Regions from separate parts of the Pseudomonas sp. R3-41 genome, predicted to be linked through region 2. Evidence: predicted binding sites of a transcription regulator. Region 2 holds the regulator's gene; each other region holds the start of a gene.
What was found. Region 2 encodes sigma-54, which starts transcription at its own class of promoters, with help from an activator protein. Its sites were predicted from a motif close to ANTGGCATNNANNTTGCTNT; they were not measured.
Positions count from the first base shown of each region.

Region 1: a site for sigma-54 is predicted at 6,193-6,212, ahead of glnA (type I glutamate--ammonia ligase). Genes of this name have one in related genera too.
Region 3: a site for sigma-54 is predicted at 4,564-4,583, ahead of M1D99_RS04900 (pilin). Genes of this name have one in related genera too.

Region 1 is NZ_CP096421.1:6,516,844-6,527,425, forward strand. It holds gene M1D99_RS28120 (glycogen/starch/alpha-glucan phosphorylase) at 1-1,649, opposite strand, end outside; gene M1D99_RS28125 (YkgJ family cysteine cluster protein) at 1,905-2,342, shown strand; gene typA (translational GTPase TypA) at 2,570-4,390, opposite strand; gene thiI (tRNA uracil 4-sulfurtransferase ThiI) at 4,524-5,978, opposite strand; gene glnA (type I glutamate--ammonia ligase) at 6,307-7,713, shown strand; gene M1D99_RS28145 (chorismate mutase) at 7,836-8,399, shown strand; gene M1D99_RS28150 (DUF4124 domain-containing protein) at 8,727-9,245, shown strand; gene M1D99_RS28155 (DUF4124 domain-containing protein) at 9,242-9,865, shown strand; gene glnL (nitrogen regulation protein NR(II)) at 10,119-10,582, shown strand, end outside.
Region 2 is NZ_CP096421.1:5,832,686-5,843,267, forward strand. It holds gene M1D99_RS25230 (STAS domain-containing protein) at 78-383, opposite strand; gene M1D99_RS25235 (MlaC/ttg2D family ABC transporter substrate-binding protein) at 392-1,045, opposite strand; gene mlaD (outer membrane lipid asymmetry maintenance protein MlaD) at 1,057-1,524, opposite strand; gene mlaE (lipid asymmetry maintenance ABC transporter permease subunit MlaE) at 1,524-2,321, opposite strand; gene M1D99_RS25250 (ATP-binding cassette domain-containing protein) at 2,321-3,130, opposite strand; gene M1D99_RS25255 (KpsF/GutQ family sugar-phosphate isomerase) at 3,403-4,377, shown strand; gene M1D99_RS25260 (KdsC family phosphatase) at 4,378-4,902, shown strand; gene lptC (LPS export ABC transporter periplasmic protein LptC) at 4,910-5,479, shown strand; gene lptA (lipopolysaccharide transport periplasmic protein LptA) at 5,466-6,011, shown strand; gene lptB (LPS export ABC transporter ATP-binding protein) at 6,011-6,736, shown strand; gene M1D99_RS25280 (RNA polymerase factor sigma-54) at 6,901-8,394, shown strand; gene hpf (ribosome hibernation-promoting factor, HPF/YfiA family) at 8,472-8,780, shown strand; gene ptsN (PTS IIA-like nitrogen regulatory protein PtsN) at 8,793-9,257, shown strand; gene rapZ (RNase adapter RapZ) at 9,260-10,117, shown strand; gene M1D99_RS25300 (HPr family phosphocarrier protein) at 10,133-10,408, shown strand; gene M1D99_RS25305 (ZIP family metal transporter) at 10,578-10,582, opposite strand, start outside.
Region 3 is NZ_CP096421.1:1,084,344-1,094,925, forward strand. It holds gene coaE (dephospho-CoA kinase) at 1-601, opposite strand, end outside; gene M1D99_RS04885 (prepilin peptidase) at 614-1,483, opposite strand; gene M1D99_RS04890 (type II secretion system F family protein) at 1,485-2,702, opposite strand; gene pilB (type IV-A pilus assembly ATPase PilB) at 2,705-4,405, opposite strand; gene M1D99_RS04900 (pilin) at 4,630-5,052, shown strand; gene M1D99_RS04905 (BON domain-containing protein) at 5,396-5,749, shown strand; gene M1D99_RS04910 (DUF2845 domain-containing protein) at 6,080-6,376, opposite strand; gene M1D99_RS04915 (DUF748 domain-containing protein) at 6,378-9,311, opposite strand; gene M1D99_RS04920 (class I SAM-dependent rRNA methyltransferase) at 9,432-10,448, opposite strand.

The DNA of each region.
Region 1 (10,582 bases), 680 kb from region 2:
TCGAACATCGCCGCCGGGTTGACGGCGATGCCCAATCGTTCATGAATCAAGTAAGCCAGGGCCTTCTTGCTGTGCAGGCGCTGCTCGGCGAACTGCTTGCGAAACGCCGGCTTGTCGGCAAACGGTTCCAGTTCGATCAAGCGCTCCTCTGGGTTGTCGAGCACGCTCGGGCCGAGGGCGTCGACCATCATCGACGTCAATTCAGCGTTGGCCTGGAACAGCCAGCGGCGGAAGGTGATGCCGTTGGTCTTGTTGTTGATCCGCTCCGGATAGAGCTTGTGCAGCTCGGAGAACACCGTGCTGCGCATCAACTGGGTATGCAGCCCGGACACGCCATTGACGCTGTGGGAACCGAGGAACGCCAGGTTGCCCATGCGCACCCGGCGGCCGTTGTCCTCCTCGATCAGCGACACCGCGCGCAGGACGTCGAAATCGTGCACACCCTTGGCCCGCAGCGAATCGATGTGCTGGGCGTTGATCAGGTAGATGATCTGCATGTGCCGGGGCAACATGCGCTCCATCAACCCCACCGGCCAGGTCTCCAGGGCTTCGGGCAACAGCGTGTGGTTGGTGTAGGACAGCGTGTCCTGGGTGACCTGCCAGGCCGCGTCCCAGGCCACGTCGTAGACGTCCACCAATTGCCGCATCAACTCGGCCACGGCAATGGACGGGTGCGTGTCGTTGAGCTGGATGGCCGCGTGATCGCCCAGGGTCAGCACCGAGGTGTGCATGTTGCGATGCCGGCGCAGCAAGTCCTGCAACGAGGCGGCGACGAAAAAATACTCCTGGCGCAGGCGCAGCTCCTGCCCGGCTTCGGTGCTGTCGGCTGGGTACAGCACGCGGGAAATACTCTCGGCCCGGGCCACTTCCGCTACCGCGCCCAAGTGGTCGCCGGCATTGAAGCGCTCCAGGTGCAACTCTTCCATGGCCCGGGCACGCCACAGGCGCAGGGTGTTGACGCTCGCGCCGCGCCAGCCCACCACCGGCGTGTCATAGGCAATGGCCCGCACGGTTTCGGCCGGAGACCAGACCTGGCGGGTCTTGCCGGTGTCGTCGGTGACGGTCTCGACGCTGCCGCCAAAGCCGATCGGGTAGACCACTTCCGGACGTTCGAACTCCCACGGGTTGCCGAAATCCAGCCAGTGCTCGGTCTGCTCCTGCTGCCAGCCGTCGACGATGGCCTGGCGGAACAAGCCGTGTTCGTAACGAATACCGTAGCCATGGCCGGCGATACCCAGTGTGGACATGCTTTCCATGAAGCACGCCGCCAGGCGGCCAAGGCCACCGTTGCCCAGCGCCGCGTCGGGCTCGAGCAGGCGGATGCGCTCCAGGTCCACGCCCAGCTCAGTCAAGGCCTCACGGGCGGTGTCCAGCAAGCCGAGGTTGCTCAGGCTGTCGTAGAGCAAGCGACCGATGAGAAATTCCAGGGAAAGGTAATAGACCCGCTTCTGGCCCTTGCGGTAGATCTGCCGCGTGTGGTCCATCCAGTGTTCGACCATGTGGTCGCGGGCGGCGAGGGCAATGGCTTCGAACCAATCGTGATCAAACGCATGATCGGGGTCCTTGCCGACGGCATAAGTGAGTTTGGTCAACACGGCGTCGCGAAATGCCGCAACTTCAGCTTCGCGAACAAGTGGTTCTTGAGTCATTGATAAGACCTCGAACGAGCATGGAATTGTCTGAGCCTAGACGGTCTGACAGACGGTACAGGCTCTTGGTTCGGTGGATTTCCCCGAGTGCCGGAGAATCGCCGCCATGAAATTGCCGGATGGCCGAATGAATGCAGGGGCCGTGCCGGTCCGGACAGGTTTTACCGGGATGCAAAAAAAAACCGGCAGATGGTCGTTCAAAATTTCACCAGTCCCGGTATGATCGCGCGCCCTGATGCATGCTGGTAAACCGTGATGATGAAGCCCAACCTGATCGCCGCCGCGGAGATCGACCGACTCGATACCTGGGCCAAGTACTCCGCCCCGATGTGCGGTTCCTGCGTGTCGAGCTGCTGCACGCTGCCGGTGGAGGTCAAGATCAAGGACCTGATCCGCATTGGCATCGTCGATGAGTTCGAACTGGGCGACCCACCGAAGAACATCGCCAAGCGCCTGCAAAAGGAAGGGATCGTCGAGCGCTACAACCAGAAGTCGGAAATCTTCACGCTCCAGCGCATGAGCAACAACGATTGCCTTTATCTGGACCGCAAGAGCCGGTTGTGCACCATTTACGAAAAGCGCCCGGACACCTGCCGCAACCATCCGCGGGTCGGGCCACGGCCAGGCTATTGCGCCTACAAGCCCAAGGAAGTGGAGCGCGAGCGCAACCCGCGGACGTTGGACAAGTTTTGATCAACTGATAGTTTCTGCGGCGTTTGGCCGATAGCTTTCGCGAGCAAGCCCGCTCCCACAATGGATCTACGGCGGATACAAAATCTGTGCCCACTGAAAATCAACTGTGGGAGCGGGCTTGCTCGCGAAGGGGCCCTATCAGACACCCAATAATTCCCAGGCATAAAAAAACGCCCCTGATCTCACGACCGGGGGCGTTTTTTTTCAGCTGCTAACTAAGTCGAAACTCAGTTGCCGCTTTTCTTGGCAGCGCGGGTACGCTCGCTTTCGCCAAGGATTTTCTTACGCAGGCGAATCGACTTAGGCGTCACTTCACACAGCTCGTCTTCCTGTACGAACTCCAGCGCTTGTTCCAGGGTGAACTTGACCGGCGGAACCAGGGCGATGGTTTCGTCCTTGCCCGAAGCACGCATGTTGTCGAGCTTCTTGCCTTTGGTTGGGTTCACGCCCAGGTCGTTGTCGCGGCTGTTCAGGCCGACGATTTGACCTTCGTAGATATCCTGGCCGTGCTCGACGAACAGCTTGCCGCGCGCTTGCAGGGTCTCCAGCGAGTAGGTCAGGGCCTTGCCGGTGGCAACCGATACCAGCACGCCGTTCTGACGGCCGGACATGTCGCCGGACTTCATCACGTCGTAACGATCGAAGATCGAGGTCAGGATGCCGCCACCGGAGGTCAGGGTCAGGAACTCGTTACGGAAACCGATCAGGCCACGGGCCGGGATGTTGTACTCAAGGCGCACACGGCCCTTGCCATCCGGAACCATGTTGGTCAGGTCGCCTTTACGCAGGCCCATTTGTTCCATGATCGCGCCCTGGGATTCTTCCGGCAGGTCGATGGTCACGTTTTCGTACGGTTCGTGCTTGACGCCATCGACCATGCGGATGATCACTTCAGGACGACCCACGCCCATTTCGAAGCCTTCGCGACGCATGGTTTCGATCAGTACCGAGAGGTGCAGCTCACCACGGCCGGAGACCTTGAACTTGTCGGCCGAGTCGCCTTCTTCAACGCGCAGGGCAACGTTGTAGAGCAGTTCCTTGTCCAGGCGTTCCTTGATGTTACGGCTGGTCACGAACTTGCCTTCGCGGCCGCAGAACGGCGAGTCGTTGACCTGGAAGGTCATCGAAACGGTAGGTTCGTCAACGGTCAGCGGCTTCATCGCTTCGACGTTCAGTGGGTCGCACAGAGTGTCGGAGATGAACAGCTGGTCGAAGCCGCTGATGCAGACGATGTCGCCGGCCGCTGCTTCTTCAACGTCGATGCGGTGCAGGCCGTGGTGACCCATCAGCTTGAGGATACGACCGTTGCGCTTCTTGCCTTCAGCGTCGATGGCAACCACCGGGGTGTTCGGCTTGATGCGACCACGGGCGATACGGCCAACACCGATCACACCCAGGAAGCTGTTGTAGTCCAGTGCCGAGATCTGCATCTGGAACGGACCGTCACGGTCGACTTTCGGTGCCGGTACGTCGTCGACGATCGACTGGTACAGCGGGGTCATGTCTTCCGCCATGGCGGTGTGGTCCAGGCCGGCAATGCCGTTCAGGGCCGAGGCGTAGACGACTTTGAAGTCCAGCTGTTCTTCGGTGGCACCCAGGTTGTCGAACAGGTCGAAGATCTGGTCCAGAACCCAGTCCGGACGCGCGCCTGGACGGTCAACCTTGTTGATGACCACGATCGGACGCAGGCCGGCTTCGAACGCCTTCTTGGTCACGAAACGGGTTTGCGGCATAGGGCCGTCTTGAGCGTCAACCAGCAGCAGTACGGAGTCGACCATCGACATCACGCGCTCTACTTCACCACCGAAGTCGGCGTGGCCCGGGGTGTCCACGATGTTGATGTGGTAGCCGTTCCAGTTGATGGCGGTGTTTTTCGCCAGGATGGTAATACCGCGCTCTTTTTCCTGGTCGTTGGAGTCCATCACGCGCTCGTCGTTGAGCTCGTTGCGCTCCAGGGTGCCGGATTGACGCAAGAGTTTGTCTACCAGGGTGGTCTTACCATGGTCAACGTGAGCAATGATGGCGATGTTGCGTAGATTTTCGATCACTTGTGTATCTCGATCAGAGGATTCGGTGTGCTGACAGGTCGTGGCAGCGATTTACGTTGAGTCCGACAGTTACAGCGTGTCGGCGGCGTCGGGGGGCCGGTGACGCAGGCCACAGGCAAACAGCCCCGGGCACTTAGCTCGGTCGATAAACGCGCACATTGGCATGCCCCTCACTGAGCAAATGGTGGGCATGCAGGCGACTCATCACGCCTTTGTCGCAATACAGCAGGTACTGGCGAGTAGGGTCCAGTTCCTTGAAACGCGCGTTCACGGCATAGAACGGCATCGTTTTTACCTCGATGCCGGCGACACTCAGCGGGTCGTCTTCAGCATCATCCGGGTGGCGGATGTCGATGATGATCTGACCGGCCAGCGCTTCGCCGACTTCTTCAATTTGAACATCCTGGCCCAATTCATCGATAACCCGATCAATCGGCACCAGCCTGGCGTTTTCGAGCGCACGCTCGAGCACCGCCATGTCGAATTCTTTCTCTTCGTGCTCTACCCGCCCGCGCTTGGCCGCCGTCTTCGGATTGACCGAGATGACGCCGCAATACTCCGGCATGTGCCGGGCAAACTCGGCGGTGCCGATTTCATTGGCCTGGTCGATGATGTCCTGCTTGTGGCTGGCGATCAGTGGACGCAAGACCAGCTTCTCGGTCACGCAGTCGATCACCGACAGGTTCGGCAACGTCTGGCTCGACACCTGGGAGATCGCCTCGCCGGTCACCAGCGCGTCGATTTGCAGGCGGTCGGCAATTCGTGAAGCGGCGCGCAACATCATACGCTTCAAAATGACGCCCATATGACTGTTATCGACTTTGCCGAGAATCTCGCCCAGGACTTCCTCGAACGGCACACTCACAAATAACACGCGTTGGGAGCTGCCGTACTTCTTCCAGATGAAGTGCGCCACTTCCATCACGCCCAATTCATGGGCGCGCCCGCCCAGGTTGAAGAAGCAGAAATGGCTCATCAACCCGCGACGCATGATCTGATAGGCGGCTACCGTGGAGTCGAAGCCACCGGACATCAGCACCAGGGTCTGCTCCAGCGAACCCAGCGGATAACCGCCGATGCTGTTGTGCTGGCTGTGGATCACGAATAGCCGCTGGTCGCGAATTTCGATGCGGACTTCGATTTCCGGATCTTTCAACGAAATACCGGCCGCGCCGCATTGCCGGCGCAATTGGCTGCCGACGTACTTCTCCACATCCATCGAGCTGAACGCATGCTTGCCCGCACGCTTGCAACGCACCGAAAAGATCTTGCCGGTCAGTGCGTCACCATAATGAAGCATGCACTTGGCAAGGATGTCGTCGAAATCACCCAACGGGTATTCATCGACTTGCAGAAAATGCGCGATGCCCGGCATGCAGCTCAGGCGCTCGGTCATTTCCTTGAGGACCTTGGGTTCGCTGACACGGGTTTCCAGCTCGAGGTTGTCCCACACGCCATTCACCACCACAGCCGGGTCCAGGTCTCGGAGCACGGCACGGATGTTCTTGGCCAACTGGCGGATGAAACGCATCCGTACCGGGCGGCTCTTGATGGTGATCTCGGGGAAGACTTTTACGATTAGTTTCATGAAAACAGCGCGCGAACGGCCAGCCGAAAAAGGGGGGCGCGGATTATAGCGGAAATTGCTCAAGGTTTAACCAGTTTCTGTGCAGATGGTTTTGCATGCACCAAAACAGGTCATTATCGATTGACGGCGCCACATTGCAGTGCGTTATTGTCTGACAATCTGTGATTTACGCCTTTAAAAGCGAGGATTTGGTGCAAAAAACCCATGGTGGGGCACTGGCATGCAATTTGCTCCCTTGTGAGGCAGGTTGCCTTGGCAGAGTATTCGCGCCGGCATCACCCATATCTAAGGGCACTCCACTACCCGCCCGAAGCCACCCGGAGGACATATGTCGAAGTCGGTTCAACTCATCAAAGATCATGACGTCAAGTGGATTGATCTGCGCTTCACTGACACCAAAGGCACTCAACATCACGTGACCATGCCGGCCCGTGATGCGCTGGACGACGAATTCTTCGAAATCGGCAAGATGTTCGACGGTTCCTCCATCTCCGGCTGGAAAGGCATCGAAGCCTCCGACATGATCCTGATGCCGGACGACGAAACCGCCGTCCTGGACCCGTTCACCGAAGAGCCGACCCTGATCCTGGTCTGCGACATCATCGAACCTTCGACCATGCAAGGCTATGACCGCGACCCACGCGCCATCGCCCACCGTGCCGAGGAATACCTGAAGTCCACCGGTATCGGCGACACCGCTTTCTTCGGTCCTGAGCCTGAGTTCTTCATCTTCGACTCGGTCAAGTTCAAGTCCGACATCTCCGGCTCGATGTTCAAGATCTTCTCCGAACAAGGTTCGTGGATGTCCGACCAGGACGTGGAAGGCGGCAACAAAGGCCACCGCCCAGGTATCAAGGGCGGTTACTTCCCGGTTCCACCGTTCGACTTCGACCACGAGATCCGTACCTCCATGTGCAACGCACTGGAAGAAATGGGCCAGACCGTCGAAGTTCACCACCACGAAGTGGCGACTGCCGGCCAGAACGAAATCGGCGTGAAATTCAACACGCTGGTCAAGAAGGCTGACGAAGTTCAGACCCTCAAGTACTGCGTGCACAACGTGGCTGACGCCTACGGCCGCACCGCGACCTTCATGCCGAAGCCTCTGTACGGCGACAACGGTTCGGGCATGCACGTTCACATGTCGATCTCCAAGGACGGCAAGAACACCTTCGCAGGCGAAGGCTATGCCGGCCTGTCGGACACTGCCCTGTACTTCATCGGCGGTATCATCAAGCACGGTAAGGCCCTGAACGGCTTCACCAACCCGTCGACCAACTCCTACAAGCGTCTGGTCCCAGGCTTCGAAGCACCGGTCATGCTGGCCTACTCGGCTCGCAACCGTTCCGCCTCGATCCGTATTCCTTATGTGAACAGCCCTAAAGCCCGCCGTATCGAAGCACGCTTCCCGGATCCGGCTGCCAACCCGTACCTGGCTTTCGCTGCACTGATGATGGCCGGCCTGGATGGTATCCAGAACAAGATCCACCCTGGCGATGCTGCTGACAAAAACCTGTATGACCTGCCGCCTGAAGAGGCCAAGGAAATCCCACAGGTCTGTGGCAGCCTGAAAGAAGCCCTGGAAGAGCTGGACAAGGGCCGTGCCTTCCTGACCAAGGGCGGCGTATTCAGCGATGACTTCATCGACGCTTACATCGCACTGAAGAGCGAAGAAGAAATCAAGGTTCGCACCTTCGTACACCCACTGGAATATGAGCTGTACTACAGCTGCTGATCCAGTAAGCGCCGCCACGCACGGCGTGAACTAAAGAGAGGCCTCCTTCGGGAGGCCTTTTTTATGGGTGCAGGTTAAGTGCATGATGCCTCGTCGCTCCCCCACAGAAGACGAGACTGACCATGACGTTGCGCTTCAAGCTCTGCCTTGCCCTGTCTGCCGCGCTGCTGGCTACCACCGCCGAAGCCGCCTCGACCCGCGCCCCTGACGACCTCACCCCGCTGCTCAACGCCATTGGCGAACGCCTGGCCATCGCCGACCAGGTAGCGTTGAGCAAATGGGACAGTGGCAAACCTGTGGAGGACCGTCAGCGCGAGCGTGAAGTCATTGCCGCCGCCGTTGCCCAGGCGCCGGCCTACAAGCTGAGTGGTGAAACCGTGGAAGCGTTTTTCGCCGCCCAGATAGAAGCCAACAAAATGGTGCAATACATCAACTTGTCCGACTGGGCCCTGGACGGCAAGGCCCCGGACCTGCCACGCCCGGACTTGGTAGGCGAGATCCGCCCACAACTTGATCGACTGCAAAAACGCCTGCTGCAACAACTGGCCGATTTCGCCCCCTACCGCACCGACCCGCACTGCCCGCAATGGCTGGCCCAAGCCACCCACCACAACAAACAGCACCCGGTGCACCGCCTCGCGCTCATCCGAGCGACCGGAGGACTGTGTATCTCCACAAAAGCTTAAGACAGCCCCCCCTTCCCTTGTGGGAGCGAGCCTGCTCGCGATGAGGCCTGTACATTCAACATATCAGCGTCTGACACACCGCTTTCGCGAGCAGGCTCGCTCCCACAGTGGTTATGCATCGGGCACAAGATTTGTGTTCACTGCAGATCCCCTGTGGGAGCGGGCTTGCTCGCGAAGGGGCCGGCACATTCAATATCTCAGCGACTGACACACCGCCTTCGCGAGCAAGCCCGCTCCCACAGGGGATTTGCTGTGAACACAACACTGGGCCAACCATCCGCCCTGGCCTATGCTGCATCCATCACTTTGGTTTTCGGTCGATTTCCCATGGGTCGCGGTTTTTCAATCATCCTGTTGTTGCTGCTGGCACTGCCCGCCGCCGCGCAGATCTACAAGTACACCGACGCCGAGGGCAACACCGCCTACAGCAACCAGCCGCCCCAAGGCGTACCGGCGCAGACGGTGGAGTTGCCGCCGCTCAACAGCATCGAACGTCAATCCCCGACCAGCCCGGACACGCCACCAGCCCCCGCGAACAGCGACGAGCCGCGCAATGCCTATGAGATCCTGGAACTGATCGACATCCCCACCGAGGAGGCCCTGCGAGCCAACAACGGCACCTTCACCGTGGGCGTGCATGCCCAACCGCGCCTGCGCAGCCCCCATCTGTTCCGCTTGCTGCTGGACGGGCAGCCCTACGGCCAGCCGAGCAACCTGCCGCGCCTGCAATTGGTGAATATCGATCGGGGCGAACACAGCCTGGCGGTTCAGGTCATCGACGGACAGAACCTTGTGCAGCAAAGCGAAACCGTCACGTTCACCGTGCAACGGGTGCACCGACCATGATCCGCTGGTGGCTCGCCCTTGGCCTGGCATTGGCGGCGCTGCCCGGGGTGGCGCAGGTCTACACCTACATCGATGCCCAGGGTAATCGTGTGTTCACCGATCAGCCGCGCCCCGGCAACGCAAAGAAAGTCCAAGTGTCACCCGGCAACCGGATGCCGACGCCGCCCGCGAGCACACCCTCGGTGCCTGCGGCCGAAGCCCGGCCCGAGCCGCTGTTCCATTACGAAATGCTCCGGCTGTTGATACCCGAGCCGGACGCGACGATACGCAGCACCGCAGGCGAACTGATCGTCAGCGTCACCAGCGAGCCCGGCCTGAGAAAAGGCCACCGCTACCGCCTGTTGCTCGACGGCCAGCCGACGGGCGCGCCGGGGTCGAGCCCGGTATTCGCCTTGAGTAATATCGATCGAGGCACTCATCACCTGGCGGTCGAAATCCTCGACGAGCAGGACCGCATCGTCGAGCGCACCGCCAACCAGCCCTTCCACATGCAGCGCATGTCCCTGGCGCAAAAGCGCCGCATCAAGCCCTGCGCCACGGCCGACTACGGTCAAAGGCCCGAGTGCCCTCTCGCCGAAAAACCTGAAGAAGAAAAAAGCAGCATCTTGCCGTTCTTCTAACACCGCCCACACCGACGCACTATATTGGTGCAACAGCTTGCACGATACCCAGTTCTAAAACCCATTTTGGTTCGAAAGTACCCGAAAAAGCTGGCAGAACGCCACGCAACCGACCGAAAAACACCCTTTTGAGGCTCTAAACGCTTCTTTTCGGAGCCTTGGTTTGGTTTTTGCATTTTCCTCGCAACAGCGCATTAATCGCGCGCGCAATTTGGGATCGGTCCCCAGTTGCTACGCTCCAAAAGAGGTCCTGATGACCATTAGCGACGCACTACACCGCTTGCTGCTCGACAACCTCACCACCGCGACCATCCTGCTCGACGCCGAATTGCGCCTCGAGTATATGAACCCGGCGGCGGAGATGCTCCTGGCCGTCAGCGGCCAGCGCAGTCACGGGCAGTTCATCAGCGAGTTATTCACCGAATCCGCCGAAGCGCTCAACTCCCTGCGCCAAGCGGTGGAGCAGGCCCACCCGTTCACCAAGCGTGAAGCAATGCTCACCGCCCTGACCGGCCAGACGCTGACCGTGGATTACGCAGTCACGCCGATTCTGAACAACGGTGCCACTTTGCTGCTGCTGGAAGTCCATCCCCGTGATCGGCTGCTGCGCATCACCAAGGAAGAGGCGCAATTGTCCAAGCAGGAAACCAGCAAGATGCTGGTGCGTGGTCTCGCCCATGAGATCAAGAACCCCCTCGGCGGGATACGTGGCGCGGC
Region 2 (10,582 bases):
CATCATACAAAAAAGCCCCGCGCCTGCGAACCCCGCGAAGCAGGACTCTGACAGAGGGGCTTTTCCAACAATGTGGGTCAGGGGTGCACCAACAGCTCGGTCAGCTCGCTGACCTGGGCTATTTCGCGCATGTCTTCGGGCATCCCACGGATGCTCCACGTTTTGCCGGCCGCCTTGGCGTCCCGCATGAAACACAGCAGCAGCGACAAGCCGACACTGCTGGACTTCTGCACCGCCGAGCAGTCAATGACCACCTCGGCGCCGCCAATGGACTTGATCAGCGCCTGGCCCTGCTTGCGCAGGGCCGGCCCAGAGCGGTAATCCAACACGCCGCTGAGCAGCAGCTCACCGGCCCCGCCCAGACGAACGGCCGATTCACTCACCGACTCGATCATTGTTCCTGCTTCTCTTTGGCTTCTTCGGTCACTTCCTTGGCCTTGGCGACTTCACCGGCCCAACCGTCGATGGTCTTGTCCAGGTCGTTGCCATTGCGCTGCATGGCGTCGGCGAACTGATCGCGGAACAGCTTGCCGATGTTGATGCCGTTGATGATCACGTTGCGCACCTTCCACTCGCCGTTGATCTTCTCGAGCGTGTAGGACACCGGGTAGACCGCGCCGTTGTTGCCCTTGACCTGCATGTCGACGCTGGTGCGAGTGCCGCTTTCATCCTTGGCCGGGGAAACGGTGATGCCCTGGTTGTTGTACTCCAGCAAGGCGTTGCCATAGAACTGCATCAGGCTGCGCTTGAAGTTCTCCTGGAAGCGGGTCATCTGCGCCGGGGTGGCCTTGCGCGAGTACTTGACGGTCATGATGCTCTTGGAGATGCCATCGGCGTCCACCACAGGGCCGACGATGCCGTTCAGTGCGTCATAGAACGCGCTGGGGTCCTGCTTGTATTTCTCTTTGTTGGCGGCAAGGTCCGCCAGCAACCGGGTGGTCGTGTCCTGGATGATGTCATGGGCCGAAGGCGCGGCCACGGCGTTGGCCATCAACGGCAGTGCCGCGAGCAGCACCAACAGGCTACGTCGCAAGATAGAGATCATTCAAAAGCTCCTCATTTGGCGTCTTTGCTAACGGTATTGAGCAGGAATTTACCGATCAGGTCCTCGAGCACCAGGGACGACTGCGTGTCGTGGATGACGCCACCGTCCTTGAGCACGGTGTCCTCTCCACCCACGCTGATGCCAATGTACTTCTCGCCCAGCAGCCCAGCCGTGAGGATAGATGCAGTGGAGTCAGTCGGCAGGTTGTCCACGCGCTTTTCCAACTGCAGCGTCACCCGACCGGTGAAATCCTCGCGGTTCAGATCGATTGCCGTGACCTTGCCGATGGTCACACCGGCCATGGTCACCTTGGCTCTGACCGTCAAACCGGCGATATTGTCGAAGTTGGCATAAAGTTTATAAGTATCGGTGCTTGCCGTCGGCGCCAGTCCACTGACCCGCAGGGCCAGCAGCAGCAAAGCCAGGATGCCAGCCAGCAAGAAAAGGCCGACACCGATTTCCAGGGTGCGGTTTTGCATCAGAAATCTCCAAACATCAAGGCGGTCAGAATAAAGTCAAGGCCCAGGACCGCCAGCGAGGCGTACACCACGGTCTTGGTTGTGGCACGGCTGATCCCCTCTGAAGTGGGCTCACAGTCATAGCCTTGAAACACGGCGATCCAGGTCACGACGAACGCGAACACGGCACTTTTGATCACGCCATTGAGGACATCGTCGAGGAAATCGACGCTGTTCTGCATGTTCGACCAGTAGGAACCTTCATAGACCCCCAGCCAGTCGACGGCCACCCAGGAGCCGCCCCAGATCCCCACGACGCTGAAGATCATCGCCAGCACCGGCAGGGAAATGAAGCCGGCCCACAGGCGCGGGGCAACGATGTACTTGAGCGGGTCGACACCGATCATTTCCAGGCTGGACAGCTGCTCGGTGGACTTCATGTTACCGATTTCAGCCGTCAGCGCCGAACCGGCCCGCCCGGCGAACAGCAGCGCGGTCACCACGGGGCCTAGCTCGCGCAGCAGCGTCAGGGCGACCATCTGCCCGACCGCCTGCTCCGAACCGTAGCTGGACAAAATGCTGAAGCCTTGCAGTGCCAGCACCATGCCGATGAAGATCCCGGAGACGACGATGATCACCAGGGACATCACGCCCACCGAGTGCAACTGCTTGACCAGCAGGCCAAAGCCGCCGCCCGTCGAGTTGCGACCGAGCAAGGCGTGCATCAAAAACAGCGAGGAACGGCCCAGCACCGCGACCACGTCGATGCCGGAGCGACCGAACAGGCGAATTCTTTCCAACAGTGATTTCTTGCGCATCAGCGCTTCCCCAGCAGATCGGTACGGTAATCCGTGGCCGGGAAATGGAACGCCACCGGCCCGTCCGGATCACCCTTCATGAATTGGCGAATGCGCGGGTTGTCCGAATCCGCCAGTTCCTGCGGCGTGCCCTGCCCCAGCACCTGCCCATCGCCGACCACATAGATGTAGTCGGCAATGCTCGCGGTTTCGGCCAAATCGTGGGAGACCACGATACTGGTGATGCCCAGCGCATCATTAAGCAGGCGGATCAGGCGCACGAGCACACCCATGGCGATCGGATCCTGGCCGACGAAGGGCTCGTCGTACATGAGGATCTTCGGATCGAGGGCAATCGCCCGCGCCAGCGCGACACGACGCTTCATGCCACCGGACAGCTCGTCCGGCATCAGGTCGATGGCGCCGCGCAGCCCGACGGCCTGCAATTTGAGCAGGACGATGTCGCGGATCATTTCTTCCGGCAGGTCGGTATGGACCCGCAGCGGGAACGCCACGTTCTCGAACACATCGAGGTCGGTGAACAGCGCGCCGCTCTGGAACAACACCCCCATGTGCTTGCGCGCATCGAACAGGTCGCTGCGAGACAATTGGGGAAGATTCTGGCCATTGACCCAGACTTCGCCGGCGCTGGGACGCAGCTGCGCGCCCATCAGCCGCAGCAGCGTGGTCTTGCCACACCCGGAGGGCCCCATGATGCCGGTGACCTTGCCCCGTGGTATGCGAATATCGATGTCATTGAAAATGCTGCGCGTCCCTCGCTTGAAGGACAGTCCCTTCAGCTCGACCGCGTAGGCGTTGTCGGCACTCATCTAAACTCCTTGCGATGCAGCCTCACATTCGAATGCCTTGGGCAGCCGACAAGCGTCGCTACCGCCGGCAGCGAACCGGCGGCGAACTATATCACTGCAACAGCGAAGCGCCCAAGGCCAACGGCCCCGCCGTTAAGCCTGGCTTAAGGTAAAAAGTCTGATATTACGTCGAACCTTGCAGCCGCCAGCACAAAGCATGACGAACTTACGTGAGGGAATTGTTCATTGCCGCTATAATCGCCGCCTTTTCATCGGGCTATACGATTTCTGACATGAACCAATCCAGCGACCTGATTCAATCGGCACAACGTACCATCCGCCTCGAGCTTGAAGCCGTGCAAGGCTTGCTGGCCCATATCGACGCTGATTTCGTACGCGCCTGCGAGATGATTCTGGCCAGCAAGGGCCGCGTGGTCGTGGTCGGCATGGGCAAGTCCGGGCACATCGGCAACAAGATCGCCGCCACCCTCGCCAGCACCGGCACCACGGCCTTTTTTGTCCACCCGGCCGAGGCCAGCCACGGCGACATGGGCATGATCACCCGGGACGACGTCATCCTGGCCTTGTCCAACTCCGGCTCCACCAATGAAATCATCACGTTGCTGCCGTTGATCAAACGCCTGGGCATCCAGTTGATCAGCATGACCGGCAACCCGGACTCGCCGCTGGCCAAGGCCGCCGAAGTGAACCTCAATGTTCATGTCGAACACGAAGCCTGCCCGCTGAACCTGGCGCCGACCTCCTCCACCACCGCAGCCCTGGTCATGGGCGACGCCCTGGCCGTGGCGCTGCTGGAGGCCCGGGGCTTCACCGCGGAAGACTTCGCCTTTTCCCATCCCGGTGGTGCCCTTGGCCGTCGCCTGCTGCTGAAAGTCGAAAACGTGATGCACGCCGGCCAGGCATTGCCACAGGTTGTGCGCGGCACGCTGCTCAAGGACGCGCTCATGGAGATGACCCGCAAGGGACTGGGCATGACGGTAGTGCTGGAAGCCGACGGCAAGCTCGCCGGGATCTTTACCGACGGCGACCTGCGCCGCACCCTGGACCGCGCCATCGACATCCACAGCGCGACCATCGAGCAAGTCATGACGCCCCACGGCAAGACCGCCCGTGCCGAGATGCTCGCCGCCGAGGCCCTGAAAATCATGGAAGACCACAAAATCAGTGCCCTGGTCGTCGTCGATGGCGAAGACCGTCCGGTGGGCGCCCTGAACATGCACGATTTGCTGCGCGCGGGAGTCATGTAAATGAACACAGACCTGTTGCAACGGGGCCAAGCCATCAAGCTGGCCGTGTTCGATGTGGACGGCGTACTGACTGACGGTCGCCTGTATTTCCTCGAAGACGGCAGCGAGTTCAAGACCTTCAACACCCTCGACGGCCAAGGCATCAAGATGTTGATGGCCGCCGGCGTGCAGACCGCTATCATCAGTGGCCGAAAGACCCCGGTGGTCGAGCGGCGCGCGAAGAACCTCGGCATCCCGCACCTTTACCAGGGGCGCGAAGACAAACTGGTGGTGCTGGACGAACTCTTGGGCCAACTCAACCTAAGCTATGAACAAGTGGCCTATCTCGGTGACGACCTGCCGGACCTGCCGGTGATTCGCCGGGTCGGCCTGGGCATGGCCGTCGCCAACGCGGCCAGTTTCGTGCGCGAGCACGCCCACGGAATCACCACGGCGCGAGGCGGCGAAGGTGCCGCCCGCGAATTCTGTGAACTGATCCTGCGCGCCCAGGGCCGTCTCGAAGCGGCCAACGCCGCGTACCTGTGAGCCATTTATGCTGAGCAAAAAGATTCGCACCGTTGTGGTGTTTGCCTGTATCGCGGCGATTTTCGCCGCGGTGGGCTATTGGAACATCAGCCCTGAACGGTTTCTCGACCAGCCTGCGGCCCAAGTCGAGGAAAAGATCGACTGGTACGCGACCAACACCCACACCCTGCAGTACCTGCCCGACGGCAAAGTGCAATATGAGATGACGTCCGACAAGGTCGACCACGTCAAGGCCACTGACATTACGCTGGTCACCAAGCCGGACTTGAACATATTCCGCGGCACCGATTTTCCCTGGCATGTGCAGAGCGAGCACGCCGAAGTCAATTCCGGTGGCACCGAAGTGGAACTGATCGACTCGGTACGCATCGCCCGGACCGACGAAAAAAACCGTGCGACCATCATCACCAGCACACGCATGACGGTATTCCCGCAGCAAGAATATGCGCAGACCGAGCAACCCGTTAGAATCGACGGCGCCGGGGGTGTATCGACCGGCACGGGAATGAAGGCGTATTTGAAGGAAAGCAGGATACACCTGCTATCGAACGTAAGAGGACAGTATGAAGCTCGCTAAAACCCTCCCTATTTTGCTCAGTCTGGGCGCAGCACTGGGAAGCGCGAGCGCCTGGGCTCTTCCCACCGACCGCGACCAGCCTATCCGCATCCAGGCCGACGACGCGCAACTCGACGACAAGAATGGCGTCGCCACCTATAAAGGCGACGTGATCATCACCCAAGGCTCGATGAAGGTCACCGGCAACACCGTGACCATCACCCGCACCCAGTCCGGCGATATCGACGTGGTGACCTCGGTGGGCAACCTGGCCTATTTCGAGCAGATGCAAACCGCGGGCGACACCAAGCCGGTACAAGGCTACGGCGTTACCATCCAATATCACGCCTCCCAGGATCGCGTGGTCCTGATCGACCGCGCCAAGGTCGTCGACAAGGACAACAACGTCACCCAAGGCGAGAAAATCGTCTACGACACCAACAAGAAACTCGCCAGCGCCGGTCGCGCCACCGGCAGCAAGGTGACCGAGCAGCGTCCGCGGATCGACATGGTGATCCAGCCTAAAAAGAAAACCGAGCAGAAGGCCCAGTAATGGCAACTCTGAAAGCTCAGCACTTGGCCAAGAGCTACAAGAGCCGTCAAGTCGTGCGTGATGTCAGCCTGTCCATCGACAGCGGCCAGATCGTCGGCCTGCTCGGCCCCAATGGCGCGGGCAAGACTACTTGCTTCTATATGATCGTCGGCCTGGTCCAGGCCGATCAGGGTCGCGTACTGATCGACGACCTGGATGTCAGCCACCAGCCGATGCACGGCCGCGCGAAGGCCGGTATCGGCTATTTGCCGCAAGAAGCGTCGATCTTCCGCAAACTGTCGGTGGCCGACAACATCATGGCGATCCTCGAGACCCGCAAGGAACTCGACAAGGCCGGCCGTCGCCAGGAGCTGGAAAGCCTGTTACAGGAATTCCACATCAGCCACATTCGCGACAACCTGGGCATGAGCCTGTCTGGTGGTGAACGGCGTCGCGTGGAAATCGCCCGCGCCCTGGCCACCGCGCCGAAATTCATCCTGCTCGACGAACCGTTCGCCGGCGTGGACCCGATCTCGGTGGGGGACATCAAGCAGATCATCCATCACCTCAAGGCCAAGGGCATCGGCGTACTGATCACCGACCACAACGTGCGCGAGACGCTGGATATCTGCGAAACCGCCTACATTGTCAATGACGGCCAGTTGATCGCCGAAGGTGACTCCGCTGCGATCCTGGCCAACGACCTGGTCAAGGAAGTGTACCTGGGCCATGAGTTCCGCCTGTAAGCACACGTGTCTGGCGAATTGCCGGGGCGTCGTTTAATTTTATTATGGCGACGCTCTAGGCAAACACTTCAGTTTCAGGCATATAATTTGCTTAAGTTTGGCGCTTCGGCGCCCTGTAGTGGATGGCGCATGTGCGCCGGCGAATAAGGTGTTAAGCCCCTGCCATGAAACCATCGCTAGTCTTGAGAATGGGCCAGCAGCTGACGATGACACCGCAGCTGCAACAGGCCATCCGCCTGCTCCAATTGTCGACCCTGGACCTGCAACAGGAAATCCAGGAGGCCCTGGAGTCCAATCCGATGCTCGAACGCCAGGAAGAAGGCGACGACTTCGATAACACCGATCCGCTGGCCGACAACGTCGAGCAGAAGACCAATACCGAGATCCCGGAACCGTCCTACCAGGAAGCCGCCCCGACGGTGGACAACCTCGAGGAAGGCGAATGGAACGAACGCATTCCCAACGAGCTGCCCGTGGACACGGCCTGGGAAGACGTCTACCAGACCAGCGCCAGCAACCTGCCAAGCAGCGATGACGACGAGTGGGACTTCACCACCCGCACCTCTGCCGGCGAGAGCCTGCAAAGCCACTTGTTGTGGCAACTGAACCTGGCGCCGATGTCCGACACCGATCGCCTGATCGCCGTGACCCTGATCGATTGCATCAACAACCAGGGCTACCTGGACGAGACCCTCGAGGAGATCCTCGAAGCCTTCGACCCCGAGCTCGACATCGAGCTGGACGAGATCGAAGCCGTCCTCCATCGCATCCAGCAGTTCGAGCCGGCCGGCATCGGCGCTCGCAACCTGGGCGAGTGCCTGTTGCTGCAATTGCGCCAGTTGTCCGCCAAGACACCGTGGCTGGCCGAAGCCAAGCGACTGGTCACCGATTACATCGACCTGCTGGGCGGTCGCGACTACAGCCAACTGATGCGCCGCATGAAGCTCAAGGAAGATGAGCTGCGCCAGGTCATCGAGCTGGTGCAGAGCCTCAACCCGCGCCCCGGCTCGCAGATCGAATCCACCGAGCCTGAGTACGTGGTGCCCGACGTGATCGTGCGCAAGCACAATGATCGCTGGCTGGTGGAGCTCAACCAGGAGTCGGTGCCCAAGCTGCGCGTCAACGCCCAGTACGCTGGCTTCGTCAAGCGTGCCGACACCAGCGCCGACAACACCTTCATGCGCAATCAGCTGCAGGAAGCCCGCTGGTTCATCAAGAGCTTGCAAAGCCGCAACGAAACATTGATGAAAGTTGCCACCCAGATCGTCGAGCATCAGCGCGGCTTCCTGGAGTACGGCGATGAAGCGATGAAACCGTTGGTCCTGCATGACATTGCCGAAGCCGTGGGCATGCACGAATCGACGATTTCCCGGGTGACCACCCAGAAATTCATGCATACCCCCCGGGGCATCTATGAATTGAAATACTTTTTCTCCAGCCACGTCAGCACCTCCGAAGGCGGCGAATGCTCGTCCACGGCCATCCGCGCGATCATCAAAAAACTGGTGGCTGCGGAAAATCAGAAAAAGCCGTTGAGTGACAGCAAGATCGCTGGTTTACTGGAGGCACAAGGCATTCAGGTGGCCCGCCGTACCGTCGCCAAGTACCGTGAATCCCTCGGGATCGCGCCTTCGAGCGAGCGCAAGCGGTTGATGTAACAAGGCCACGCCACAGCGTTCCAGTGGCAGGCATTTCTGCCTGCCGCTTTATGCACTGGCAACGAAGGAGAAGCTGTATGCAAGTCAACATCAGTGGACACCAACTGGAAGTGACCGAACCCCTGCGCACCTACATCGGCGAAAAACTCGACCGATTGGAGAGGCATTTCGACAAGATCACCAACGTGCAAGTCACGATGAACGTCGAGAAGCTGCTGCAGAAAATCGAAGCCACGCTGCATATTCCCGGCGGAGAAGTGGTTGCCAACGCAGAGCACACAGACATGTATGCCGCGATTGACCTGCTGACCGACAAGCTGGATCGCCAACTCAAAAAGCATAAGGAAAAGACCCAGAGCCTCCTCCAGGGCGCTACCGGTCGTTAACCCCCCCAATCCATGATCCGACTAGAAACCATCCTGACCCCCGGCCGTTCCCAAGTGAACGCGCCGGGCGGCAGTAAAAAGAAAGCCCTCGAACAAATTGCCAACCTGATCCACCGCGAGGTGCCTGATCTGGTGATGCAGGACGTCTTCGAGGCCCTGGTTGCCCGTGAAAAACTCGGTTCCACCGGTTTTGGCAACGGCATCGCCATTCCTCACTGCCGTCTCAAGGGGTGTGCCGCGCCGATCAGCGCATTGTTGCACCTTGATACCCCCATAGATTTCGACGCCATCGACGGCGCCCCGGTCGACCTGCTGTTTGTATTGCTGGTTCCGGAAGCGGCGACCGATGCGCACCTCGAGCTGCTGCGCCAGATTGCCAGCATGCTGGACCGCAAGGAAGTGCGCGAAAAACTGCGCAGCGCACCGAGTAACGAAGCTTTGTACCAGGTGGTCCTGGACGAGCAGAACGGTCATTAAACATGCGCATGATCATCGTCAGTGGCCGCTCCGGCTCCGGTAAAAGCACGGCCCTCAACGTGCTTGAGGACAGCGGCTACTATTGCATCGACAACCTGCCCGCCGGCCTGCTGCCGGAACTGGCCGAGCGCGCCCTGATCCACACGGAACTGGCGCAGTCGCTGGTGGCGGTGTCCATCGATGCGCGCAATCTGCCGAGCCACCTGTCGCGCTTCCCTGAACTGCTCGAGGAAGTGCGCAGCCGGCATATCCAGTGCGATGTGTTGTACCTGGATGCCGATGAGGAGACGCTGCTCAAGCGCTTTTCCGAAACCCGCCGGCGCCACCCCCTGAGCAACGCCAACCGCTCCCTGGCCGAAGCCATCGAGGATGAAAGCCAACTGCTGGGGCCGATTGCCGACCTGGCCGACCTGAAGGTCAACACCACGCACCTGAACCTGTATCAGCTACGTGACACGATCAAGCTGCGCCTGCTGAACCAACCGGAGCCGGGCACGGCGTTCCTGGTGGAGTCGTTCGGTTTCAAGCGTGGCATGCCGGTGGACGCCGACCTGGTGTTCGATGTGCGCTGCCTGCCCAACCCCTATTGGAAGCCGGAATTGCGCGAGCAGTCCGGGCTTGACCAACCGGTGATCGACTACCTGGCCGCACAGCCGGACGTCGAGGAAATGTACCAGGACATCTCCAGCTACCTGCTCAAATGGCTACCCCGCTTTGCCGCGAGCAATCGCGCCTACGTCACGATTGCCATCGGCTGTACCGGCGGTCATCACCGCTCCGTCTACCTGACCGAACGCCTGGGTCAGCTCCTGCAACAATCCCTGAAGAATGTCCAGGTTCGCCACCGCGACCTCAGCTAAAGGATTCACATCGCGATGCCTGCTCGGGAAATTGAAATCATCAACAAGCTGGGTTTGCATGCCCGAGCGTCGGCAAAATTCGTCGGTGTGGCGGGAAAGTTTCCAGATACCACCATCAGGGTCGGACGTACGCCCGAGAGCACCGTCGACGGTAAAAGCATCATGGCGATGATGATGCTCGCCGCTGGCAAGGGCACGAAGATTCACCTGAGCACTGAAGGGGAGCAGGCGCAGGAAGCGATGGATGCGCTGGTGGCGCTGATCAACAACTACTTTGACGAAGGCGAATAACCGCCCCTGGACTCGAGCCGAGCTTAGTTGTGGCGAGGGAGCTTGCTCCCGCTCGGCTGCGAAGCAGCCGTAAATCCACAGCAGGAAAACACAACGGGGCCTGCTTCGCAGGCCAGCGGGAGCAAGCTCCCTCGCCACAACAGCACAAACGCATGGCCCCTGGATTGCATCAGG
Region 3 (10,582 bases), 2.1 Mb from region 2:
TAAGGTAAAAGTGATGCAGGCGCTCGACCTCGCTGTGCAGCCAGGCGAGGTCGCGGTCGTTGACCACCACGTCGTCGGCATGGCTCAGGCGATCCTGGCGGCTGGATTGGGCCTTGAGGATCGCTTGGACCTGCTGCTCGCTGGTCTGGTCGCGCTGTAAGGTACGTTCGATCTGCAGTTGTTCTGGCGCGTCGATCACCAGGATCCGCTGGGTCATGGCGTACTGGCCTGACTCGATCAGCAGAGGCGACACCAGGATCGCGTAGGGCGATTGTGCCTGGGCCAGGTGATGGGCGATTTCCTCGGCGATCAACGGATGCAGCAGTGCTTCGAGCCAGCGGCGTTCCTCGGCCTGCTCGAAAATCAGCTTGCGCAGCGCCGCACGGTCCAGGGCGCCGTCGGCCTGTAATACGCCTGGGCCGAAGTGTTCGGCGATTTTCGCCAGCGCCGGGCGCCCGGGCTCGACCACCCAGCGTGCGGCGTGATCGGCGTCGACGGCGTGCACACCCAGATCGATAAAATGCTGGGCCGCCGCGCTCTTGCCGCTGCCGATGCCGCCGGTCAGGCCGAGGATCCAGGGTTTTTCCAAAGGGTTATTCATAAAAGATCGACATTAGAAACCGACAGACCGCCAGTAGAAGTCGGTTATTTGACCACCCCAGAGCAAGGCAATCCAGCCGGCAATGGCCAGATAAGGCCCAAAGGGAATTTGTGTCGACCCGGGAGCGTCACGCAGGCGCAGCACAATGACCCCGATAACGGCGCCCACCAGCGACGACAAGAGCAGCGTCAGCGGCAGGATTTGCCAACCGCCCCAGGCGCCCAGCATTGCCAGCAGCTTGAAGTCCCCGTAGCCCATGCCTTCCTTGCCGGTGATCAGCTTGAACACCCAGAACACCGACCACAGCGCCAGGTAGCCGACCACCGCGCCCCACATCGCCTGGTCCAAGGGAACGAACAGGCCGAAGCTGTTGACGATCAAGCCCAGCCACAACAACGGCAGCACCAAGGTATCGGGCAGCAATTGGTGCTCGGCGTCGATCAGGCTCATGCCCAGCAGGCCCCAGGTCAACACCATCACCATGCCGGCCTGCCAGCCAAAGCCGAAATGCCAGGCGACGAACGCCGACAACGCGCCGCAGGCCACTTCGGTCAGGGGGTAACGCTTGCCAATGGGCGCGGCGCAGCTCGAACAGCGGCCGCGCAACATCACGTAGCTGAGCACGGGGATGTTTTCCCAGGCGCGGATGCGATGGTCGCAGTGCGGGCACTGGGAGTGGGGCAACATCAGGTTATAGACCGGCCCCGGGGCCTCAGCCGGCAGGCCCAGCAAATCGTGGGCTTGCAAGCGCCATTCGCGGTCGAGCATCTTCGGCAGGCGCCACACCAGCACGTTGAGGAAGCTGCCGATGATCAGGCCGAGCAATGCCGCAACGAGCACGAAAGCCAGGGGATACAGCACGAAAAATTCGCTCAAGGGCATGTCAGATCGCAGAGCCGAGTTGAAAGATGGGCAAGTACATGGCAACCACCAGGCCACCGACGACGATCCCCAGGATCACCATGATGAAGGGTTCCATCAGGCTGGTGAGGTTGTCCACCAGATTGTCCACTTCGGCCTCATAAAAGCTCGCGACCTTGTCGAGCATGTCGTCCAGTGCGCCGGATTCCTCGCCGATGGCGGTCATCTGGATGGCCAGGTTCGGAAAGATCCCCGACGCGCGCATGGAAAAATTCAACTGCATGCCGGTGGAGACGTCCTGGCGGATGCGCTGCACGGCGCGCTTGAATACCACGTTGCCGGTGGCGCCCGACACCGAATCGAGGGCTTCGACCAGCGGCACGCCGGCGGCGAAGGTGGTCGAGAGCGTGCGGGCAAAGCGAGCCACCGCGGACTTGTACATCAAGGTGCCGATCAAGGGGAGCTTGAGTAGCCATTTGTCCCGCCAGTCACGAAACGCCTGGGACCGCTTGAGGGCATATTTCACCCCGAAAAACGCCCCGGCCAAACCGCCCAGCAGCATCCACCACCACTCCTGCATGAGCTCCGACAGGCCGATGACCATCACCGTGAAGGCCGGCAGCTGCGCCCCGAACCCGGAGAAGACCGATTCGAACTGCGGCACCACCTTGACCAGCAGGATGCCCGTGACCACCGCTGCGACGAGTATCACCGCCGTCGGGTAAGTCATGGCTTTCTTGATCTTGGCCTTGAGGGCTTCGCTCTTTTCCTTGTAGGTCGCGACCCGGTCCAGCAGCGTATCCAGGGCACCGGCCTGTTCACCGGCGTCCACCAGGTTGCAATACAGCTCGTCGAAGTACTGCGGACATTTGCGCAGCGAGGCGGCGAAGCTGTTGCCGGCGGCAACTTCCTGCTTCACCGTATCCACCAGTTTGCGCATGTTGGGGTTGTCGAAGCCCTCGCCGATGATGTCGAACGCTTGCAGCAGCGGTACGCCAGCCTTGAGCATCGTGGCCATCTGGCGGGTGAAGAGGGCGATGTCCAGCGGCTTGATGCGCTTGCCCTTGCTGAATATCGAGGTGGATTTCTTGCGGACCTTCTCCGGGTTGATGCCTTGCTTGCGCAGTTGTGCCTTGACCAGGGCCGGGCTCTGGCCCGTCAGCTCACCGGTCATTTTCGTGCCTTTGCGGTCCTTGCCTTCCCAGGTGTACACATCGGTTTTGACTGCCTTGACCGCCATGTTCAATCCTTGGTGACCCGGTTGATTTCTTCGAGGCTGGTGACGCCCTGCATCACTTTGAGCAGCCCCGATGCGCGCAGGTCATTGAAGCCGTCGTTGCGCATCTGCAGATCGATTTCCAGCGAGTTGCCCTCGGCCATGATCAACCGTTGCAGCTCGGGCGTGTTCTTGACCACTTCGTAAACCCCCACGCGCCCTTTGTAACCGTGGTTGCACTGTTCGCAACCGACCGGCTCATAGATCGTGAATGTGCCGATGCGTTCCCGGGGGAAACCTTCCTTGAGCAAGGTTTCCTCGGGAATCTCGATGGCCCTCTTGCAGTGGCTGCACAGCTTGCGCGCCAGCCGCTGGGCGATGATCAGGTGCACGGCGGTGGCGATGTTGAACCCCGGAATGCCCATGTTCTGCAAGCGGATCAAGGTTTCGGCGGCGCTGTTGGTGTGCAGGGTGGACAGCACCAGGTGCCCGGTCTGGGCGGCCTTGATGGCGATCTCGGCGGTTTCCAGGTCGCGGATCTCGCCGACCATGATCACGTCCGGGTCCTGGCGCAGGAACGAGCGCAGGGCCTGGGCGAAGTCCAGCCCCTGGCGTGGGTTCACGTTGACCTGGTTGATGCCTTCCATGTTGATTTCCACCGGGTCTTCGGCGGTGGAAATGTTGATGTCCACGGTGTTGAGGATGTTCAGTCCGGTGTACAGCGACACGGTCTTGCCCGAGCCGGTCGGGCCGGTGACCAGGATCAGCCCTTGCGGTTGCTTGAGGGCGGTCATGTACAGGTCTTTCTGATCCGGCTCGTAGCCCAGGGCATCGATGCCCATTTGCGCGCTGGACGGGTCGAGGATCCGGATCACCACTTTTTCGCCCCAGAGTGTGGGCAGGGTGTTGACCCGGAAGTCGATGGACTTGGTTTTCGACAGGCGCATTTTCAGCCGGCCGTCCTGGGGTTTGCGCCGCTCGGAAATATCGAGGCTGGCCATGACCTTCAGGCGGGCGGCGATGCGGGTCGCCAATTGGATCGGCGGCTTGGCCACTTCCCGCAGCATGCCGTCGGTGCGCACCCGCACCCGGTAGGTTTTTTCGTAGGGTTCGAAATGCAGGTCGGAAGAGCCGCCCTTGATCGCGTCCAGCAACATCTTGTTGACGAAGCGCACCACGGGCGCGTCATCGGTGTCCTGGCCGCCGATGGCGTCCTGCTTGGTGTCGTCGATTGATTCGATGTCCAGGCCATCGAGGTCGACGTCGCCCATGCCTTCCAGGCCGGTGCTACTGGATTCGAAGAATTTTTCGATGGCGTCGCTGAGCTTGTCGTCCTCCACCAGGATGGCTTCGGTGGTCAGGCCGGTGCTGAACTGGATGTCGTTGATGGCCTGGTGATTGGTCGGGTCGGAGATGCCCACGTACAGCTTGTTGCCTCGCCGCCACAGCGGCAGGGCGTGGTGCTGACGCACCAGTTTTTCGCTGACCAGGCCGGTGGGTTGGGCTTCCTTGTCCAGGCTGTTGAGGTCCAGCAGGGCCACGCCGAAATGCTCCGAGGCGATTTCCGCGATCTGGCGGCTCTGGACCAGTTTGTTCTGCACCAGGTAGCTGACCAGGGGGATGCGGCTGCGTTGGGCCTGTTGATACGCCTGTTGCGCACTTTGCTCGGTGAGCAGTTCGGCCAGCACCAATTGCTTGGTCAGGCCGCTGAGGGCGATGTCATTCATGGGAATACCGGACGCGGACAGTTCATGACTTATAGCCTAGTCAAGCATCCACGCCAAACCAGCGGGCCGGGGTGACAAAAAACGTCAGATAGTGCGGTTGTTGAGGTAGGACGTCGCCGTTGTGCGGGATCGACACCCTTTATTGATGGGGCTTGAGGGTTGGCATGTGCCCTGCAATGGCGATTTCAGGTCATGAGATTTCGACTCATGCATGGGAGATGTCTATGAACAAGCAAAAGGGCTTTACGCTGATCGAGCTGCTGATCGTCGTGGCGATCATCGGCATTCTGGCGACGTTTGCGTTGCCGCAGTATTCCAAGTACCAGGCGCGGGCGAAGGTGACGGTTGGGCTGGCAGAAGCTTCTTCGTTGAAGGTGCCGGTGGAAGACCTCTTGAATAAAGGGACCACTCCAACGGCTGCCAATACGGGCGTACCGGCGTCGAGCAACAACTGCACGATGTCTGTTTCAGGTGATGCTGCTGCAGGGACGGCCAGCGTCACTTGCACCATAAAGGAAGCGCCTTCTTCCATCGTAGGTAAAACGATCATCCTCAGTCGTGCCGGGACAGGTACCTGGAGCTGCTCTTCCAATGTTGCTGAAGAGTTTTTGCCCGCAGGTGGCTGCACAGTGGCGGTTGCTCCTTGATTATCCTATCCACTGAGGTTTAGTCCGTGACCGCGGCGCGAGATTGCTTGCGCCGTATGGCCAACAAAAGGGCTGCTACGCAGCCCAGCGGGAGCAAGCTCCCTCGCCACAGAAAACCCTTCGCAATTCAGAAGCTTAGAAAGAGGCTAAAACCCGCAAGTTGCATGTCGAAAATCGGCGGCTCATGCATTTTGCATGATCGCCAAAATCGCCGCTTCGCTTAACCTGCTGATTCATAAGCAATTTATAAATGTTTCAAAACTGGCACAGCCTTCGCACTACTCCTGTTAACCCTGCCGGGATTCATCTCCGGCGGTTTCTGAGAAAAACAGGAGTTACTCGTATGAAGAAGTTCGCTATCACTGCCGCCGCTGCTACCGCTCTGACCCTGACCATGGCTAGCGCATTCGCCGAGACCACCCAAGCGACTCAGGCGCCAATGATGCTGGCTGCAGGCGAAGTGACAGAGGCCAAAGAAGACGTTTCCGATACCTGGATCACCACCAAGGTCAAAGCTGACCTAGTCACTGAAAAAGGCATTCCAGGCACAGATATCAAAGTCGAAACCAATAAAGGTGTTGTGTCCCTGTCTTCGATGACCAAAGTCACTGAAGCACAAAAAGACACCGCTGTGGCAATCGCCAAGAAAATCAAGGGCGTCAAGGACGTATCGGCTGACGGCCTGAAGGCCGAGTAAGGCCAAGACTTCTCGCCTGGACTGGGAGAAGGCACGGCAAGCGGGCTGAGTCATACGCTTGCCGTTGCTTTGGAGTTCATGCGAAAGGCCATAGGGATGTGGCCATTACAGGCCTCCGGCATTCGTGTCGGGGGCCTGTTCTATTTCAGGGTGGAAAATGTATATGGGGCTGGGCAGCCAGGGAGACCGAGTTGCCCTTTTCGCGAGCAAGCCCGCTCCCACAGTGAACCGAGTTTCTTCAGGAAAAATGCGATCCACTGTGGGAGCGGGCTTGCTCGCGAAGGCGGCAGCACGATCAACTCATATGCTGCTGATTGTGTAGCGGCCCGGTCACCGCCCCCGCTTGCTGGTGATCTCCACCAGCCGATTGCCCTCGAAACGCAGGTACTGATACATGCCGTTGTTGGGGCCGTAGGTCAATTCTTCCACCGGGTATTCTTCCCGGCGATTGACGCTGCGCTTGTAGCCCAAGTCATCCCGCGCCGCAGGCTGTCCGCACTTCTGCAGCACTTCGCTCAAGCGGTCGCCGACGCTGATCAACTGGTTGCCGCAGCGCAGCGTGGTGGCCGCCGATGCCTGGCCGGCGGCGAGCAATAGACCCAGGCCGAGCCCGTACCAGGGTTTCATCTTATTCGGCATCCAGATGCATAGGCGTGACCACCCGGCCATCGCTTTCGGCCTGGCCGAGGCTGGCGTCGATGAAATACACGCGGTCGTCAGCCAACTGACCTTTGTCCACCAGGAAATCCTTGATGCTGCTGGCCCGTTCCTGTCCCAGTTGGCGCAACAGCACGTCGCTGCCGCTCCAGAACTTGATCACGCCTTCGCGCAGTTTCTCGATGCGCGCCGTTTTATCCAGTTGCGTCCATTCGGCCGGCGGCTGGGTCTTTAGGCGCGTGCGGTAGATGCCTTCGAGCAGCGGTGCCTTTTCATCCTCGGGCACCTCTATCAGCGAAGCCTGGGCCGGAACCTTGTCACCCCGACGCTGGAGCATCTTGTAGTAGTTGTACTGGTATTCGCGCTCCAGCCGCTGGGCCGCGAGCAATGGCCCGTCGCTGCTTTCGGCGGCGGTACCCTCGATCTCCAGGCGCAGCTCGGGCCGTTTGGCCAAGGCTTCGGAGAGTTTGAGCAGCGTGCCTTCGTTATCCTTGCTCAGGTCGCTGGAGCCCGGCGCAAATGCGACGCTGCCCAGGTCTTCCGAACCGCCGCCGGCCACCAGGCCACCAATGAGCTTGAACGGCGCCTGGGCCGCGCGGACCACCAGGTTGCGCAGGGTCTGCCAGACGATCGGCATGACGCTGAATTGTGGATCGTTGAGGTTGCCGCTGACCGGCAGTTCGATGGAGATCTTGCCCTCGGAGTCCTTGAGCAACGCGATGGCCAGTTTCAGCGGCAGGCTCACGGCGTCCGGGCTGTCGACTTTTTCCCCCAACTGCAATTGCTCGACCACCACTTTGTTGTCCGCCTGGAGCTGGCCCTTGGTGATGCGGTAATGCAGGTCGAGATTGAGTCGACCCTTGCGGATGCGATAGCCAGCGAACTTGCCGGAGTAGGGCGTCAGGGTAGTCAGCTCGACCCGCTTGAAGCTGGTGGCGATGTCTAGGCTGGCCATCGGATCGAAAGGGTTGACCGCGCCCTTGATGGTGACCGGCGCGTAACGGTCGACCTTGCCCTTGATGTCCACGCTGGCCGGTTTGGCCTGGCGGCTGTCGATGGTGCCGATCTGGCCATTGAGTTGCTGGATGGCCGTGGCGAAGTTGGGCGTGGGGCTGAAGTCGGCGAAGTTGGCCGAACCGTCATTGATGGCGACGCCGCCGATGTGGATGCCCAGCGGTTTTTCCTGGGCCGCCGGTTTGGCCGCGGTGTTCTTCGCGCCACTGTCGGCCGGTTGCGGAATCAGCAGGTCATCGACGTTGGTGGTGCGGTCGTCATTGATCATGAACCGCGCGTAAGGCTGGAACAGGTTGACCTTGTCGATGGACAGGCTGTCGCCGTGCTGATAGTTGAGGCCTTCGAGAACCAGCTTCTGCCACTTGAGGAAATCACGGGTCTTGAGGGTGTCGAGGGTGTGCAACTGGTCGACCTGGGCGCGGCCAGTGATGGCAAAGGCCAATGGCTCGGTGCTCTTGAGGTCGACCGTCAGGTCGCTGCCGAGCATCCCGGAGCGCAGCTCCAGGCGAATGAACGGGTTGATGTACGCCTGGGCGACGCGCAGGTCGATGTCCTGCGTCTTGACCTTGAGCCTGGCGCTGATCGGGTTGAGGTTGACCTCGCCGTCGGCCAGGATCTTGCCCTGTTTGCCCAAACCGGTGTCGAGCTTGAGGGTAAAGGGCGAGCCGTTGAGGGTGTCGTAGTTCTGCAGGTCGAGGTTCAGTGGGCCGACTTCCAGTGCCACGGCGGGCTGCGCCTGACGGTCGGCCAGGTGCACTTGATAGTCGCGCAGTTGCACGTCCTTCAACAGCACCTGCCACGGTTTGCTCGGTGGTGCCGGTTCAGGTTTTGGCGAGTCGGCTGCCGCCGGGGCGGATGCCGGTTCAGCCTTGACCTGCGGTTTGGCCGGCTGGCTGGCGAAGAGTTTCTGCCAGTCCAGCTGCCCGTCTGCCTCGCGAGCGGCCCAGGTTTCCAGCTTCTGGCTACGGATCTTGCCCACCACCACTTGCTGCTTGGCCAGGTCTACCGTGGTTTCGCTGACATCCAGGCGCTCGAGTTTCACCAATGGACGGCCATCGGGGGCCTTGATGGCGAAGGGAGCGACACTGACCGCGACATTGTTGAGCAGCAGTTCGGTGCCTTTGGCCAAGTTGAGCTTGTAGTCGGTGCTGAGGTTCAGGACGCCGTTTTCCAACACCAGCGGCACCGCGTCGCGCACGTAGGGCCACCAGGCTTTCATCTGGCCACCAGTGACTTTGAGCGTACCCTGGGAAGCAATTGGCGAGAGGCTGAAATTGCCGGTCCAGTCGATCTGCCCGCCCTCGGGGCCGGCGGCCACCAAGGTCATGTCGGCGTTGTCGTCGGGCAGGGTGCTGAGGTTCTTCAGCTCGAAATCGAGGGTGTCGTACAGGAACTCGATGGGCTCGCTGGGACGCAGGTCCTGGAAATGCACGTAACCGCCAGCCAACTTGATTCGATCGACCCGCAGCGGAAAAGGTTTGGCCTCGGGATCGGCGGGCGTCGGTTCGCTGGCCGGTAACTTGAACAGGCCCAGTAGGTTCAACTGACCGTCCTTGGTGAACACGACTTCGGTCTTGGGCTTGTCCAGTTCAATGTCGACCAGGTGCAAGGCGCCGGACCACAGGCTGTCGAGTTGCAAATTGGCGTACAGCCGTTCGAAGCCGACTTGCTCTTTGCCCGGTTCGCCGATGTTCAAGCCCCAGAGGGTGACTTCAAGGCTGAAGGGATTGAGTTCGATGCGCTGGATCTGGGCCGGTACTGTCGCAAGGGCGGCCAATTGCTGGTTGGCGATGCGCAAGGCAATGCCTGGCAGAATCAGGAAACCCAACAGACTGTAGAGGGCCAGTGCGGTCAACAGGGCGCCGATAGCGCGAATCAATCCTTTGGGCATGTGCGGCTTCATCTAGGTGTGAATTCGGAGTGCCTTGGAGTATGGCATGCGTTTACGGTTCCGAAGCCACTGTGATTTATGAGATTTATCTGGTTTCCCTGTGAGAATTCAGTCCGGGGCCTAGAGCTGGAGGATCAGCGTCTTGAGCGGCGGTTGCTGATCCAGGGAGGGGAAATCGCTGCCTGGGGTCAGCACGCTCCAGTCGCGCACCGGGCGGCCGGCTTTTTCCGCACAGCGCAACACCTGCTCGCGCCAGTCATCCATGGGCACTTTTGCCAGGTTGTTGCAGCAGATCAGCACACCATTGTCAGCGGTGGTGAGCAGCGCCGGTTTCAGCAGGCTTTGGTAGTCGCGCAACAGATCGACGGTGCCGAACGCACTTTTGGCCCAGGCCGGTGGGTCGAGGAGCACCAGGTCGTACTGGCGTTGCTCCAGGCGCACATAGCTGGGCAGTTTTTGCCCGCGACGCTGGCTGATGGGCAGGCCGGCCAATTGGCGAATCGCCGGGAAGTAATCCGACTGCACGAATTCCATGGGCTGCAAATCGGGGTTGAGCAGGCCGTTTTCACGGCCCACCGCCAGGTTGCCTTCGGCGAAGTCCAGGTTGCACACTTCACGCGCGCCACCCGCGGCGGCGCTCAGGCCGACGCCGCAGGTGTAGGCAAACAGGTTCAACACGCTTTTGCCGCGGCTGTGTGCCTTGACCCAGCCCCGGGCGTTGCGCAGGTCGAGGAACAGCAGTGGATCCTGCCCGGCATGGCGGCCGCGGACGCGATAATTCAAGCCCCACTCATGCCCGACCAGGTCTTGCAGGGCGGCTTCGTCCGCCTGATAGACGGTGTCCTGGCGGTCGATGCGGGAATTGCCCCGGGCGCGGTCGTTGTAGACCAACAGGGTCTCCAGGCCCAGGCGTTCGTTGATGATGCCGTGCAATTGCAGCAGGTCGTCGCGTTCCAGCGACTGGTGGAAGCTCTGCACCAGCAGTTGCGGGCCATAGCGGTCGATGGTCAGGCCGGGCGCGCCTTCCTGGCTGCCATGGAACAGGCGATAGCAGTCGGTGCCTTGCTGGTGCAGTTGGCCGAGCAGTTCCTGGCGCTGGTCGAGGGCGGCGCGCAGCGCCTGATTCAAGGAAGACATGCCGGGCGCGCCTTAGAGAAATGAGGCGCGGGAGTTTAGCAGTTATGGATACTTGGGTATTGCATACAGATGTGAGCCAAGTACCTCTGTGGCCTGGGGCTTTGTGGGAGCAAGGCTTGCCCGCGATGCAGGTA